DNA from 3 places in the Microbulbifer sp. SH-1 genome. Region 2 is predicted to be linked to each of the others. Evidence: predicted binding sites of a transcription regulator. Region 2 holds the regulator's gene; each other region holds the start of a gene.
The links. The regulator PhoB, encoded in region 2, activates phosphate uptake and scavenging genes when phosphate is short. The targets are predictions, from matches to a motif close to TGTCATAAANNTGTAACA.
Positions count from the first base shown of each region.

Region 1 (4,580 bases), 2.0 Mb from region 2:
GCGAACCTCAATTACACCGAGCGATCCGTCGATCAGGTCGAAAGTATCTTCCGCACCATGCCGGATTATCAGGCCAGCTTCTTTGTCAACGGTATGGGCGGACAGAACAATGCCTTTGGTGGCATTGTGCTGACGCCATGGAAAGACCGAAAAATGTCGGCCTCTGAGGTGGAGGGGGCGATCAATGGTCAGAGTGCGGGTGTTACCGGTGCCGCAGTGACCGCGTTCCAACCGGCACCGCTACCTGCGGGTAGTGGTGGATTGCCTGTCCAGATGGTGTTGCGTGCGCCCATTGCATTTTCCGAACTGTACAGCAGCCTGGAAGCGATCAAGGGAGCTGCCTGGGGCAGCGGGCTGTTTGCCTATGTAGACAGTGATCTGGCCTTCGACAGCCCCCAGGCCAGGCTGAAGATCAATACCGCCAAGGCTGGGGAAATGGGGGTGACCATGAATGAGATTGCCGAGACCCTCGCCACTCTGGTTGGCGAGAACTATATCAACCGGTTCAACTGGTTCGACCGTTCCTACGATGTGATTGCGCAGGTGCTGCAGGAAAACCGGCGTACCCCGGATGACCTCACCGGCTACTATGTGCGCGCGCAGTCCGGCAAGCTGGTACCGCTGTCTACAGTGGTGGATGTACACGTGGAATCGCAGGCAAACCGATTGCCGCAGTTCAACCAGATGAACTCGATAACCCTGTCCGCGGTGTTGATGCCCGGCGTCACTATGGGGCAGGCGGTGGACTTTCTTAAAAGTCAGCCGCTGCCTGCTGGTGCCTCCATTGATTGGCTTTCCGATAGCCGCCAGTTTGTGAAGGAGGGCAATCAACTGGTGTTTTCCTTCGGATTTGCGCTGGTGGTGATTTTCCTGGTTCTGGCTGCACAGTACGAGAGTTTCCGGGATCCACTGGTGATTCTTGTCACGGTACCACTGGCGATTTGTGGTGCACTACTGCCGCTCTGGCTGGGTTATGCCACCATGAATATCTATACGCAGATCGGCTTGGTGACATTGATCGGTTTGATTTCCAAACATGGGATCCTGATGGTTTCTTTTGCCAACGATATACAAAAGCGTGAAGGAAAAGCGCCGGTGGATGCCATCCGCAAAGCTGCCGTCATTCGTATGCGTCCAATCCTGATGACCACTGCGGCGATGGTAGCGGGGCTGATTCCTCTGTTGTTCTCGGATGGTGCCGGTGCAGCGAGCCGCTTCTCTATCGGCGTAGTGGTTGTGGCGGGAATGCTAATCGGAACCTTGTTCACATTGTTTGTACTGCCGACCCTGTACAGCGTGCTGGCAAGGGATCACCGGCTGGCAAGTACATCGGAACGCGCAGCTCACAGCGATGGCTTCGGGGGGGAGAGTGGACTTACAAAACACTCTGGTGTTTTGTGACCCTTCGGGCTTACTTGCACTCGGGATCAACTCGCTTTGCGAGTTGATCGAACCGGGAGGTTTGTCCCCCGGCCGGGTGAAGCCCTATTTATATAGCGAAGAAACAAAAAAGCCCGATCCTTGCGGATCGGGCTTTTTATATATGGCGCACTCGGGAGGATTCGAACCTCCGACCGCTCGGTTCGTAGCCGAGTACTCTATCCAGCTGAGCTACGAGTGCGTTGGGGTGCGAACAATATGGATTGCGCCTGGGTGAGTCAAGTGTTTTTTGAAAATTTCCTGGAATCCACTCGTTACCATTTTTTCCGTACCACTGATGGGGTTTGTTCTTTTCTCGTAGGTCATGACCTTGTAGGGCTTGCTGCCTTAACGTTGAGGTCCGGTGTTTCACTGGCGCGCCAGGCATGCACTTGGATCTGTGGGCGGCGAGTCCAGAGGCCGTCGTGGTAGCTGAGATCAGCGTGCCGAGTAGGGCGGTAATAAAAGCTGCAGAGGTCTGGTTTCTAATCATTGTTTTGCAATTCCTGCGTCTGCTTGAGAATATCGGGCACCGCGCTGCTCTCGACGCCGAGGACATCGATAATCGCGACAAACAGGTCGGCAGAAAACATGCATTTGCTGACTTTGCTGCGCAGGTTTTCCGGGGTGACGGTGATCCCCCGCTGAGCCAGGGCATCGGCGAGGTCGTTGTAGCGTACATTTTTCAGTGCCATCGAGGCGCGCACATAGCGGGCGATGGCCTGCTTGTAGGGGGTCAGGGCGCGGTGGTTCTCCAGGCTTTGCTTGTGATCCATTGTTTGTAATCCAACTGTCCGCTCATATTTGTTGCTCATGATAACCTTACGTGTCTTATTTGCAACAAAAGTGCCGTATAGGTGTTGACCGCTCAATTTTTACTGTTATATTTGTGACTCATATTCCACATCAACAAGGGAGTTGAAATGACCTGGAACAACGAAAACCTGCGCCAGCTGGCCGAGCAGCACCCGGACTGGGTGGTCGAGGCGGAGGGCGATTGCCTGAGCGTTTCTAATGACGAGGGCGTCGACGCCTTTGTTTATGTGGGCGAGCGGCAGATCGTAGTAGAGAGCATCCTGTTTCCTGTCAGCCAGGTAGAAGACGCGGCGGCACTGAACAAGCTGATCCTGCAAACGCACCAGCTGGTGCCGTTGACCACTGTCGCCATCAAGCATATCGGCGGTGAAGATTACTACGTGGCTTTCGGGGCGCTGTCTGTGTCCAGTAAGGATGAAGTGGTGATTGAAGAAATTGAAACCCTGTTTGGTAACGTGGGTGACTTCCTGGATTTGTACTCAGCACATTTTGAACTGGAGGGTGTAGCATGAGCCTGAAAAAACTTTGGACCGCACTGCGCGGCGCGGTCAATGAAGGTGCTGAAGCTGTTGCTGACAGCCAGTCTTTGCGTATTCTGGACCAGGAGCTGCGCGATGCTAAAACCGAGCTGAAAGCCTGCGACGAAAATCTGACCAAGATCATGGCCAAGCGCAAGCTGGCCGAGAACAAGGCCAATGCCCTGCAGGCGGATATCGACAATTACACCAACCACGCCATCGCGGCCAGCGAGAAGGGCGACGATGCCCTGGCCATTGAGTGTGCCGAGCGGGTTGCGGATCTGGAGTCCCAGCTGGAAATGGAGCAGAGCATTCTGCAGGGCTTCAAATCTTCCGAGGTCACCCTGAAGAGCAACATCTCCAAGGCAAAGGCCAATGTGCGTCGCATGGAACAGCAGATCGACCAGATCAAGGCGACTGAGTCTGTGCAGAAAGCCCAGGTAGCGGTCTCCTCCCGCCATATGGGTGCCAACAGCAAGGTAAAGACCGCGCTGGATAGCATGGAGCGTATCAAGGCGAAGCAGCAGCAGCGTGCGGCGGAGCTGGAAGCGGCGGAAGAGCTGGCCACTGAAGAAAGTGGTTCCAGTCTGGATGCCAAATTGAAGCAGGCTGGTATTACCCCGGGCGGCCAGGTGAGCGGTAGCGATAAGCTGGCTCAACTGCTGGCCAAGCGCACCCAGGCTTAAAACATGGTTCTGTATAAAGTGCGACGCCTTTTGGCGTCGCTTTTTATTAGGGCTTCCGGAACCACGGTCATCCTTGCTGCGGCAGTATATGTACTGAGCAGTTATCTGCTGCTTACTTTTGCCGGTGAGGCGGAGATAGTTGCGCCGGAGAATTTCTTCTACTGGCTGGTAGTGACTGCCTCCACCGTTGGCTACGGGGATTTTTCTCCAAGTACGCCGGTGGGCAAGTTGGCGGTCAGTCTCTGGGTTATTCCTCTGGGCCTGAGCCTATTTGCGATGATTGTCACACGTGTGGGCTTTGGTATTTCTGAATTTGTACAGCGGGGCAAGAAAGGTTTACGCAAAATGAACCATCAAAACCATACCGTTATCATCGGCTGGAACGGCACCCGCACATTGCGCCTGATCGAACTGTTGCTGTCCAAAACCAACGGCAATGCGTCGGAGATAGTGCTTTGTGTCGAGGCGGAAATTGAAAACCCCATGCCGAAACAGATTGATTTCGTGCGGGTGGAATCCTTCTCTCACGCAGAAAGCATGCAGCGCGCCAGCCTGGATAAAGCAGCGCGAATCATCATCGACAATCCGCTGGATGATGTGACTCTGACTACGGCCCTGTTCTGCGACAAAATGAGCCCGAACAGCCACAAAACGGCTTACTTTCAGGACGAAAATGTCGGGGAGTTGCTGCGTGGCCACTGCCCGAAAATCGAATGTATTCCGTCTGTCGCGGTCGAGCTACTCGCCAAGTCCTCTCTCGATCCAGGTTCTGCGCGTCTGCACCGGCAGTTGCTGGACAGCACCTACGGTATGACACAGTACAGTGTGGTGAGCAGCCGCTTTCGGTGGGTGCGCTGTTTGATCATTTCAAGCACGGCCTGTCTGCAACCCTGATCGGTGTGCGCCGGGCCGGTGAACAGAAGATTGCGATTAATCCGGCACTGAACGAGAATGTCGCCGCCGGCGATACCCTCTATTACATCGCCGCGGAGCGTTTGCCGGAAAAACGCTGTTTCGACGTAAAAATTACCGAAAGGGAAGCGCTCGGGGAATGTTTGACAAGCTGATTAATAAATTCAAAAAGCCCGAAGTGAAGCCGCAAACTCCGGAAATTATGGGGCTGCGGATGGGTGCAAGCTTT
Region 1 is NZ_CP046948.1:829,993-834,572, forward strand. Features, by position in the region: gene GNX18_RS03750 (efflux RND transporter permease subunit) at 1-1,401, shown strand, start outside; tRNA gene GNX18_RS03755 (tRNA-Arg) at 1,545-1,621, opposite strand; gene GNX18_RS03760 (DUF6471 domain-containing protein) at 1,905-2,195, opposite strand; gene GNX18_RS03765 (DUF2170 family protein) at 2,343-2,747, shown strand; gene GNX18_RS03770 (PspA/IM30 family protein) at 2,744-3,439, shown strand; gene GNX18_RS03775 (potassium channel family protein) at 3,443-4,333, shown strand; gene GNX18_RS19410 (hypothetical protein) at 4,285-4,506, shown strand; gene GNX18_RS03780 (YjfK family protein) at 4,491-4,580, shown strand, end outside.
Region 1: a site for PhoB is predicted at 2,299-2,316, ahead of GNX18_RS03765 (DUF2170 family protein). Genes of this name have one in related genera too.

Region 2 (4,580 bases):
CCTGTTGGTTGCGGAAACCTTCCTCAGCAGTTTCAATCCCCACAGTCCACCCTCCGCCTGAGGGCTACGCGTTCCGGGAGACACCTATGCAAGTGATCAGCCAACAGATACAACAGCGCTGGCCGCAACTGCTTCCCTACTGGCAGCTGGCGCGCCTCGACCGCCCCATCGGCTCGCTGCTGCTGCTCTGGCCCACCTGGTGGGCCCTGTGGATTGCCGCTGAGGGCTGGCCGGGTCTGCATCTGTTTGCGGTGTTCACCCTCGGTGTGGTCCTCACTCGCGCCGCCGGCTGTGCCGTCAACGACTTCGCCGACCGCAACATCGATGGCCACGTGAAGCGCACCAACCAGCGCCCCCTGGCCACCGGTGCGGCCACGCCGAAGGGCGCTCTGCTGCTGTTCGCGGGCCTGATGCTGGCGGCCTTCCTACTGGTGCTGACGACCAACCGGCTCACTGTACTGTTGTCGCTGCCGGCACTGGCGCTGGCCTTTTGCTACCCCTTTGCCAAGCGCTATACCCACCTGCCACAGGTGGTGCTGGGCGCCGCCTTCAGCATGGGTATTCCCATGGCGTTCGCGGCGGTGCAGGGAGAAGTGCCGGCGGTGGCCTGGCTGATTTTCACCGCGAATCTGCTGTGGACCGTGGCCTACGACACCTTTTACGCGATGGTGGACCGGGACGACGACTTGCGGATCGGGGTCAAGTCCACCGCCATCCTGTTTGGCGATATGGACCGGGTGATGACCGGCAGTTTGCAGGCGATGGTCGTTTTGGCGCTGCTGATGCTGGGCAGCCGGGAGGCGCTGGGTGCTCTGTTTTACTGCGGCGTGGCCGCGGCGACCGGGCTGTTCATCTATCAGCAGTGGCTGGTGCGGAATCGGCAACGGGAACTCTGCTTTCAGGCGTTTCTCAACAGTAATTGGGCTGGCGCGGCGATTTTTGCAGGTATTTTTTTCCATTTTCTAGCCAACTGAACCTACCTTTTGGCGGCGAGGTCGTGATCGCCGCACAGCTGTCATATATTTGTCATTAAAGTGACGTTAAATGGCCACTCTAAGAAAAGTCAGTTAAGTGACAAATTCACCAGCTAGGGTATGGCAGGCAGATGCACAGCAAGACGATCCTCATAGTCGACGACGAAGCCCCGGTCCGGGATATGCTGCGAATTGCGCTGGAGATGGCGGATTACCGCTGCCTTGAGGCGGAGAATGCGCAGGCGGCGCACGCACTGGTGATCGACGAGAAGCCGGATCTGGTGCTGCTGGACTGGATGCTGCCGGATGTTTCCGGGGTTGAGCTGGCCCGCCGCCTGAAGCGCGACGAGCTGACGTCTTCGCTGCCGATCATCATGCTGACGGCGAAGGGCGAGGAAGATCACAAGATCAAGGGGCTGGAAACCGGCGCCGACGATTACATTACTAAGCCGTTTTCTCCGCGCGAGCTGGTAGCCCGTCTGAAGGCGGTTCTGCGTCGCGCGGGGCCGACGACGCCGGAGGAACCGCTGACGGCGGGGGGGCTGGTGCTGGATCCGATCAGCCACCGGGTGACGATCAATGGCCAGCCGGTGGAGATGGGGCCGACGGAGTTCCGTTTGCTGACGTTTTTCCTTTCGCACCAGGAGCGGGCCTATACCCGTACGCAGTTGCTGGACCATGTGTGGGGCGGCAATGTGTATGTGGAGGAGCGCACGGTGGACGTGCATATCCGTCGCCTGCGCAAGGCACTGACCATCGACGGTCACGAGCGCTATATCCAGACCGTACGCGGTACCGGCTACCGCTTTTCTGTACAGACTGTGGAAAGGGTGTAATCCTACTCCGCACGTTTTTTGTGGACTCCGTAGAGAGTCCGGTGGCGGTCGAGCACCGGGCTTGGGTTTTTGAAACCGCTGTGAATACGTCCCTGTACGCTGCGTCGGCAACATCCCTGTTGCCGACGCTTTCAAAAACCCAAGCCCGGCACTCGCCCTTCACTTGAAAACCCGCACTTCGGTTCGGGCATTTCCTTCGTATAAAGTCCGCAGGTCCACTGAGAATAATCAGTGCACCCCAAAACAAGATGGCCCAACCATCATGCTCGATCGCAGTATTGGCGAGTTCTCGCGCTTTATCGTCATCGCCCTCGGCACCACCATTCTCGGTTTTTCGACCGACAACTGGTGGCTGGCGCTGTGCGCCGGCCTCGCCGTGTATCTCGGCTGGCTGCTGTGGCAGCAGAACCAGTTCGACCGCTGGCTGAGCAACGGTCGCCGCGGTCCCGCGCCGACGAGCTTCGGAGTATGGGGGGATATTTCCGACGATTTCTATCGACTGCAACGCCGCCACCGCAAGGAAAAGCAGAAGCTCCATTCCATGCTGCGCCGGGTGCAGGACAGTACCAGTGCGCTGCGCGAGGGGATTGTGGCACTGGAGGATGAGGGCAATCTGGCGTGGTGGAATCCGGCGGCGGGGCAGATGTTGCGCCTGCAGGCGGATGATGCGGGGCAGCCGCTGGTCAACTTCGTTCGCGATCCGCGGTTTGTGGAGCATATGCACAACCGTATGTTCGGGCGCGGTCGCGCGTCGCTGGAGCCGATTACGCTTCCGGCGCCGGGGGACGATTCGCGTATTCTGACCATGGAGGTGACGCGCTTCGGTCAGGATGAGGCGTTGGTGATCGTGCGGGATGTGACGCGACTGCACAACCTCGAGCAGATGCGGCGGGATTTTGTGGCGAATGTGTCTCATGAGTTGCGCACGCCGCTGACGGTGATTGCGGGTTATCTGGAGACGCTGCAGATGAGCGGTCAGGCGCCGCGCAACTGGGAGCGGCCGCTGACGCAGATGAGCGAGCAGACGGTGCGGATGACCGGGCTGGTGAACGATCTGCTATTGCTGGCGCGGCTGGAAACGTCGGAGCGCGACACTGGCCGCGACAGGGTGTCGGTCCGGCAGTTGATGGAGCAGGTGGCCGGTGAGGCGCGCTCACTGAGTGGCGGGCGCCACGAGATCACCGTGGAGTGTACCGAGGACTGCACTATTACCGGCACCGCTGGCGAGCTGCACAGTGCGTTTGCAAACCTCGCCTTCAACGCGGTGAAGTACAGCCCTGACGGCGGGCCGATTGAACTGCGCTGGCGCTTGGATGCGGCGGGCGGGCATTTTTCCGTGAAGGACTGTGGTATCGGTATAGATCCGGTGCATATCCCCCGTCTCACCGAGCGTTTCTACCGAGTGGATGCGGGCCGCTCCCGGGAGAGTGGCGGCACCGGTCTCGGCCTCGCCATCGTCAAACATGTGCTGCTGCGCCACGGTGCCAACCTCACGGTCAGCAGTGTGCCTGGCCGCGGCAGTACCTTCACGCTCAATTTCCCAACGCACAAACTGACCCTGGCCAGCTCGGCCTGAGTGTCTGACCTGAGTGCCGGAAATGCAAAAGGGGCCCGCAGGCCCCTTGCGCAGGCTACCGACAAATCTTACAGATCCAGACCAAACTGCAGAGCTGCGCCGTAGGTGTCGTCGGAGGATTTGATCGCGGACAGGTGGAACTGCACCACGTCAAACGGCGAGAAGCCGATACCCGCTGTCAGCGCGCCATCGTAAGTGTCTTTCAGGTCGTGGCGGTACCCAATCCGCAGCTGGGCCCAATCAAACAGGTCCGCCTCCATACCCAGACGCGCGATCTGTACTTCACCGGCACCTTCGAACGCCTCGATGGAATTCAGGTCCAGATCCGCCAACAGGGTAAATACTTCACCGGTATAACCAAGGCCCGCGGTCAGTTGCGGTTCCAGCTGGATTTTTACCCCACCCTGTATGGTGTCGTAGTCCTGGGCAATGGCATTGCGCAGGGATACACCGCCCTGCAATTCACCCCAGTTGATGGTCGCGCCGAAGTCGATATTGAAATTGCTGTGCTCCAGCATGTAGTCATCGGCGTCGAAGTCGTCGCTGTCAAAGTCCGCGATCGTTTCGAGGTACTCGATGGTTTCAACCCGCTGGTATTTCGGCGTTGCGCCGAGAGAAACCTGGTAACCCCCGAAAGTGAATTGGCGGGCGGCGGCAAAGCCGATTTCCTGCAGGGAATAACCAAACGCGCCGGCTGCGGTTTGCAGGTCACTTTCGTCGAAAATCTGCTCACCGAAGTCTTCCAGCAGCTCCACGTCAGAATCCGCCAGCCGGATCTCCGTCGCCACGAAGACGGACTGGCGAACAAACAGCAGGCCGGATGCCAGGCTGTTGGGAACGGCAATGGTCAGCTGGGCACCGGCATCCACCGTCAGCCGCCCCTGATCCAGTATTTCCAGTTGCGCGAGAATGTAATTCGCATCGTCCTGGGTGGCGGTCAAACCGTCAATGTCGTCGAGAAAGTCGCTCAGATCCTCGCTGGTGTCGAAGAATTCATTCTCGTCGTTGGCAATTGCCCCCACATCTATATTGAGCGCGAAATCGTCGTTTTCTTTGAAATTGGTCAGGGTCGCCGGGTTGATCAGCGCACTGTAGGTGTAATCGCCACCGGCGACGCCGGCGCCGGCCATGGCGCTACCGCGACCGGAAAATACTTCTGCGGCTACCGGTGCCGCCCCCAGAATAGCCCCTGCC
Region 2 is NZ_CP046948.1:3,470,187-3,474,766, reverse strand. Features, by position in the region: gene GNX18_RS14245 (chorismate lyase) at 1-61, shown strand, start outside; gene ubiA (4-hydroxybenzoate octaprenyltransferase) at 87-974, shown strand; gene phoB (phosphate regulon transcriptional regulator PhoB) at 1,106-1,810, shown strand; gene phoR (phosphate regulon sensor histidine kinase PhoR) at 2,073-3,386, shown strand; gene traF (conjugal transfer protein TraF) at 3,455-4,580, opposite strand, start outside.

Region 3 (4,580 bases), 2.0 Mb from region 2:
TCGAACTGAACGGCGTGGCGGTGGAGGGCAACCTGCAAGGGTTCGCTGCCGGCCGTCTCGCCGCGGCCGACAGGCCGGCGCTGGATCGGCTGCTGGCAAAAGGCGAAGAAAAATCCCTGCCGCAGGGGCTCGAAGATATTGTGGCGCACCGGGTGGCGCATCTTACCGGTTACCAGAATGTTGCGTTGGCGCGCCGCTACCGCGCGTTGGTGGATCGGGTTAAGGCGGCGGAAATTTTGAAAGTACCGGGCAGTGAAGCGCTGGCAGAAGTGGTTGCGCGCAACTACGCCAAACTGCTCGCGTACAAGGACGAATACGAGGTGGCACGTCTCTACAGCGACGGTCGTTTTATGCAGTCCCTGCGGGAAAATTTTGCCGGTGACTTCGAGCTGGAATTCAATCTGGCACCGCCGCTATTGAGCCGCTTTGATAAAAACCTCGGGCGCCCGCGCAAGATGAAGTTCGGCGGCTGGATGCATCGTGCCTTCGGTGTACTGGCAAAGCTGCGTTTTCTGCGCGGTTCGGCGCTGGATATTTTCGGCTATACCGCCGAACGCAAAATGGAGCGCGCTCTGATTGCGGAGTACGAAAAACTGGTCAACGAAGTTGTCGGCAGGCTCAATGCGGAAAATCACGCGGCGGCCATTGAATTGCTCAGTTACCCCGACATGATCCGCGGATACGGTCTGATCAAAGACGAAAATGTAGAGAAGGCGAATCGCGTAAAACTGCTGTCCTTGCAACGTTTCTACAATCCCAGCACTGGCATGCAGGATGTGGCGGCACAGGTGGAAGTATTCGACCCGGCCAAGGCGCAGCAAGTGGGCTAAACCGCCGCGTGTAGCAATGCCCACGTTTTTGCCCGGAAGTAAAAAAATGGCGAGCCGATTGGCTCGCCATTTTTTTGTGAATCGAGCCGATTACCAGCCGATCTGAGCCCGAAACCCCAACTGGTCGGTGCCGTCACCGGTGAAATCATCGTCGCCGATGATGTAGTTCAGCATGAAACGCACGTTGCGATTAGCGTAGAAGTTGAGACCCACCGTGGTGCTGTTGGCTTTCAGGTGATCGAAATCCCGGTTTTCCATAGTGTCGTAGCGGAAGGTCAACTCCCAGGCGCCTCCCCACAGACCGTCACCGCTGGGCTTCGCTGAGCTGAAAGCACCGCGTTTCTGGCTGTAAGGCTTGTGCTCACCGGTCAGCATCCAGCTGCCCTGGACATACCAGGTGTGAATGGTCTGGTCGCCGATAAAGCAGCCGAATTCGGGATCGCAGGGGAAGGGGGCCGGCGCCCCGAATTCGTCCTCGAAGTCCTCTTCCGTCAGATAGTAATTTCCCTCGAAGCCGCCGACGGTGTATTCCGCCTGCAGATACAGCGGGCCGTAGCTACCGGCCAGCTCCAGCGCTGCGGTGCTGGCGTCTCCGCCAAGGTCACCCGGGGTGAGCGCCATCAGCTGAGACGGGCCGCGACGGCCTGCGTAATCGGCTTCGGCCATCAGGTCGCTGGAGTTCTGATTGGCGTTTTCATAGCTGATGGAGGTGCCCAGGTGCAGGGTTTCATGGTCGGTATTGATCGGATGCCAGGCCAGACGGCCGGCGGCTCCCAGGCCCTCGTTGCGGGGGGTGCCCGCATCGCGCAGATTGAACGCCATCATACCGAGGGTGAAGCAATCCAGGACGCCGGTCCAGCCGATACCCTGCTGAAACTGGTTGCCATCGTAGAGGCCAGTAGCGCTGGAGAATGGCCGCTCCAGCATAGTCAGCTCGTTGGAGCTGGTCATTTCCGCCATGGAGCGAAAGGGTTTGAACTGGCCAATACGCACCTCGCCGTCGAGGAACTTGTGCGCCAGGTACACGTCGCGGAAGCCATCGAGGGTGCTGCCACCGGCAAAATCCTGCTCTAGTATGTAGCTCCAGTCGTAGATGTCACCTTTCAGAGTAATACGTGCGCGACGGAACTCCGTGGTGCTGATAGCGTTGACCTGGTCGCTGTCGAACAGGTAGGTGTCGAAATGAATACGGCCGCCGAGAGACGCGGAAAAGTTTCCGTCATCGGAAACGATTTTCAGGTTGCCTTTGGTTTCTGCTTGATCGGCAACGGCGGTACCTGAGAGCAGGCAGGTTATGGAAAGAGCCAGCAGGCTCTGGTGGGGGCGGTCCATAGTGTTGATTCCATATCATTTGGCTGTCTTATTGGCGGCGAATACTATCAGCCCATGATTTTCGTCAGAAATTGGAAACATTTTTGAAACAATTGACATCCATAAAATTAAATGTTTCCAACTGTCACATTATGGTAACAAAATTAATGTAATGGGCGCCGAATCAGATCTGGGTAATATGGAAGCCGACACCTTTCAGCAAATCGGTGACAGACCTGTCGCCCACTAGATGCCCGGCGCCCACGATCACGAACAGAGTTTGGTGTTGCTGGCTGAAATCCTGGATTTTTTTCGCCATCTCGCGGTTGCGCCGATAGAAGAGTAGCTCATGCAGCTGTTCAAATTCAGGGTGTTCGTCAATTCCTTCGCGAAACACCAGGTCGTAAAGTGCCTGTTGATCGCCGGCCTTCCAGGCCCCGGTCATACGCGGCACGAACCTGTCCATTTCCGCCAGTTGATCCAGGGTTTGCTGCAAATAGAGCTCCGGCTTTTCCAGGCTGTTCAGTAGTTGCAGTTGTTGAATCACGCTTTCCAGTTCCAGTGTGGTTTTGCCCTTCTGGCGTGCCTGCAATAAAAAGTGGCGGTCAATGCCGGCTTTCGGGTCCAGCCCGCGTGCCTGCATCTCCACCATGCTCAAGGTAATCATGGCAATGGCGGGGCGCATACGGCTGAAATGTGTCTCTGGAATCTGGCGTTTTCGCAGCCAGGTCTGCAGTTCGCCATACAAGGTGGGGGGAATATGGTTTTTCAACTGATCGCCCGGTGGATAAAAGGATTCCAGCATGACTTTCTGTTGGAGTTGCGGGTCGGATTCCATGGCGACGACATCCGCTTCTACCACCAGCGCACTGCTGTTGTTGTAGGCGTTTATGATGGTGTCCCGCAATGGGTAGAAACTCTGGTCGGCGAGGTGGATCGAGCCCAGCAGGTAGACGGTATGTTCTCCCTTTGTGGCCTGCAGTAACAGACCGCGGTCATTGGCCGCCTGGACCTGAGCCGCTGCCAGCGTGGTAATTAACAGCAGTAACCAGTGAAGCAAGAGGCTTTTGTGGGTGCGATGTCTGGGTGGGCGGGCTGGATTGAAGAGTTCCATATTGTGCTCCTTATATTTTCTGTCAAAAAATTCTACCGGATTCCACCAGACTTGTGATTTATATCGCCATTACGAGAATTGTGCGCCCTGGCGCAGAAATCAGCGGTACAATTGTGAAGCCGAATTGACGGGAGATTGGTTGCGGAAGTGTTTTTCCGATATTTTCTTCCGGCCTTTTGATCGCGCATCCTGTGCAAGTATTGATCTTGTGCGGGAAGCGGCACGGGCGGCAGGTGATCTTGAATCGTGGAATGGAGTTTGCTCGGCTATGCGGATTGTGCAACTGGTACCTTCTATGGACGGTGGCGAACTGGCGCAAGAGACGCTGGAGTTCGCTCAGGAGCTTGCAAGGCAGGGGCATGAATCTGCAGTGATCTCCGCAGGGGGAACTCTGGTCTCGCGCCTGACGTTGCACAATTGCCAGCATCATCAATTACCCGTCGACCAGAAACCATTTTTTCGCGCGCGCATTCACGGCAGGCTGCGCCGGCTGCTGGAAAATCTGCGGCCGGATATCCTGTTGGCCCGTGACGCACTGTGCAGCTGGCACGCTTGGTGTGTGTGGCAATCCCTCCCCGAGGCGACGCGGCCGCGTCTGGTAACCGCACTGCATACTCTGCCGCCCAGTGGTCTATTCCGTGGACGAGTGAACGGCGCGCTGGCGCGCGGTGAGTTAGTCATGGCTTCATCCGGGTCTTTGGCCCGCGAGTTGCAACTGCGCTACGGCGCCATCCTCAATCAGGCGACCGCGGGAGGAAATGGTGACGCGTCTTCAGGGCCTCAGGTGCGCTACCGCGGGGTAAACACCCGTGAGTTGGACCGGCGGGCGCCGGTCTCCGGACACTGGCACCAGAAGCTGTTGAACCAGTTTCCACAGTTGGAGGGGCGCAACTGGCTGCTGTTGCCGGCACCCATCGCACCGGGAAAAGGGCTGGAGTGCTTTCTTGAACTGCTGGCGGTGCTGAAACAGACGCTCCCGGATATCTTTGGCCTGATTGTCGGTGAAGTGGTGCCGGGGCAAGAAAAGTTTGCCCGGCGTCTTGAGCACCGTGCTGAAACCATGGGGCTTGCCGAGTATGTACTGTTTCTTGGGGCCCGCCGCGACATGCGTGAGCTTTACGCCAGCGCTCGGTTGACACTGGATCTCTCGGGTGATCCGGCTGGTACCGGCCGGGTCATCACCGAGTCACTCGCCATGGGTTGTCCCGCCGTGGCGCTGGCTGGAACTGGCACAGAAGTTTTACAGCAGTGTTTTCCGCAGGGGCTGTTGCCCGATCTTTCCAGCAGCGGCAATGCGACCCTGGCCGCGCGACTTGCCGATACCT
Region 3 is NZ_CP046948.1:766,100-770,679, forward strand. Features, by position in the region: gene GNX18_RS03445 (indolepyruvate ferredoxin oxidoreductase family protein) at 1-830, shown strand, start outside; gene GNX18_RS03450 (OprO/OprP family phosphate-selective porin) at 921-2,162, opposite strand; gene GNX18_RS03455 (TraB/GumN family protein) at 2,326-3,255, opposite strand; gene GNX18_RS03460 (glycosyltransferase) at 3,524-4,580, shown strand, end outside.
Region 3: a site for PhoB is predicted at 2,285-2,302, ahead of GNX18_RS03450 (OprO/OprP family phosphate-selective porin). Genes of this name have one in related genera too.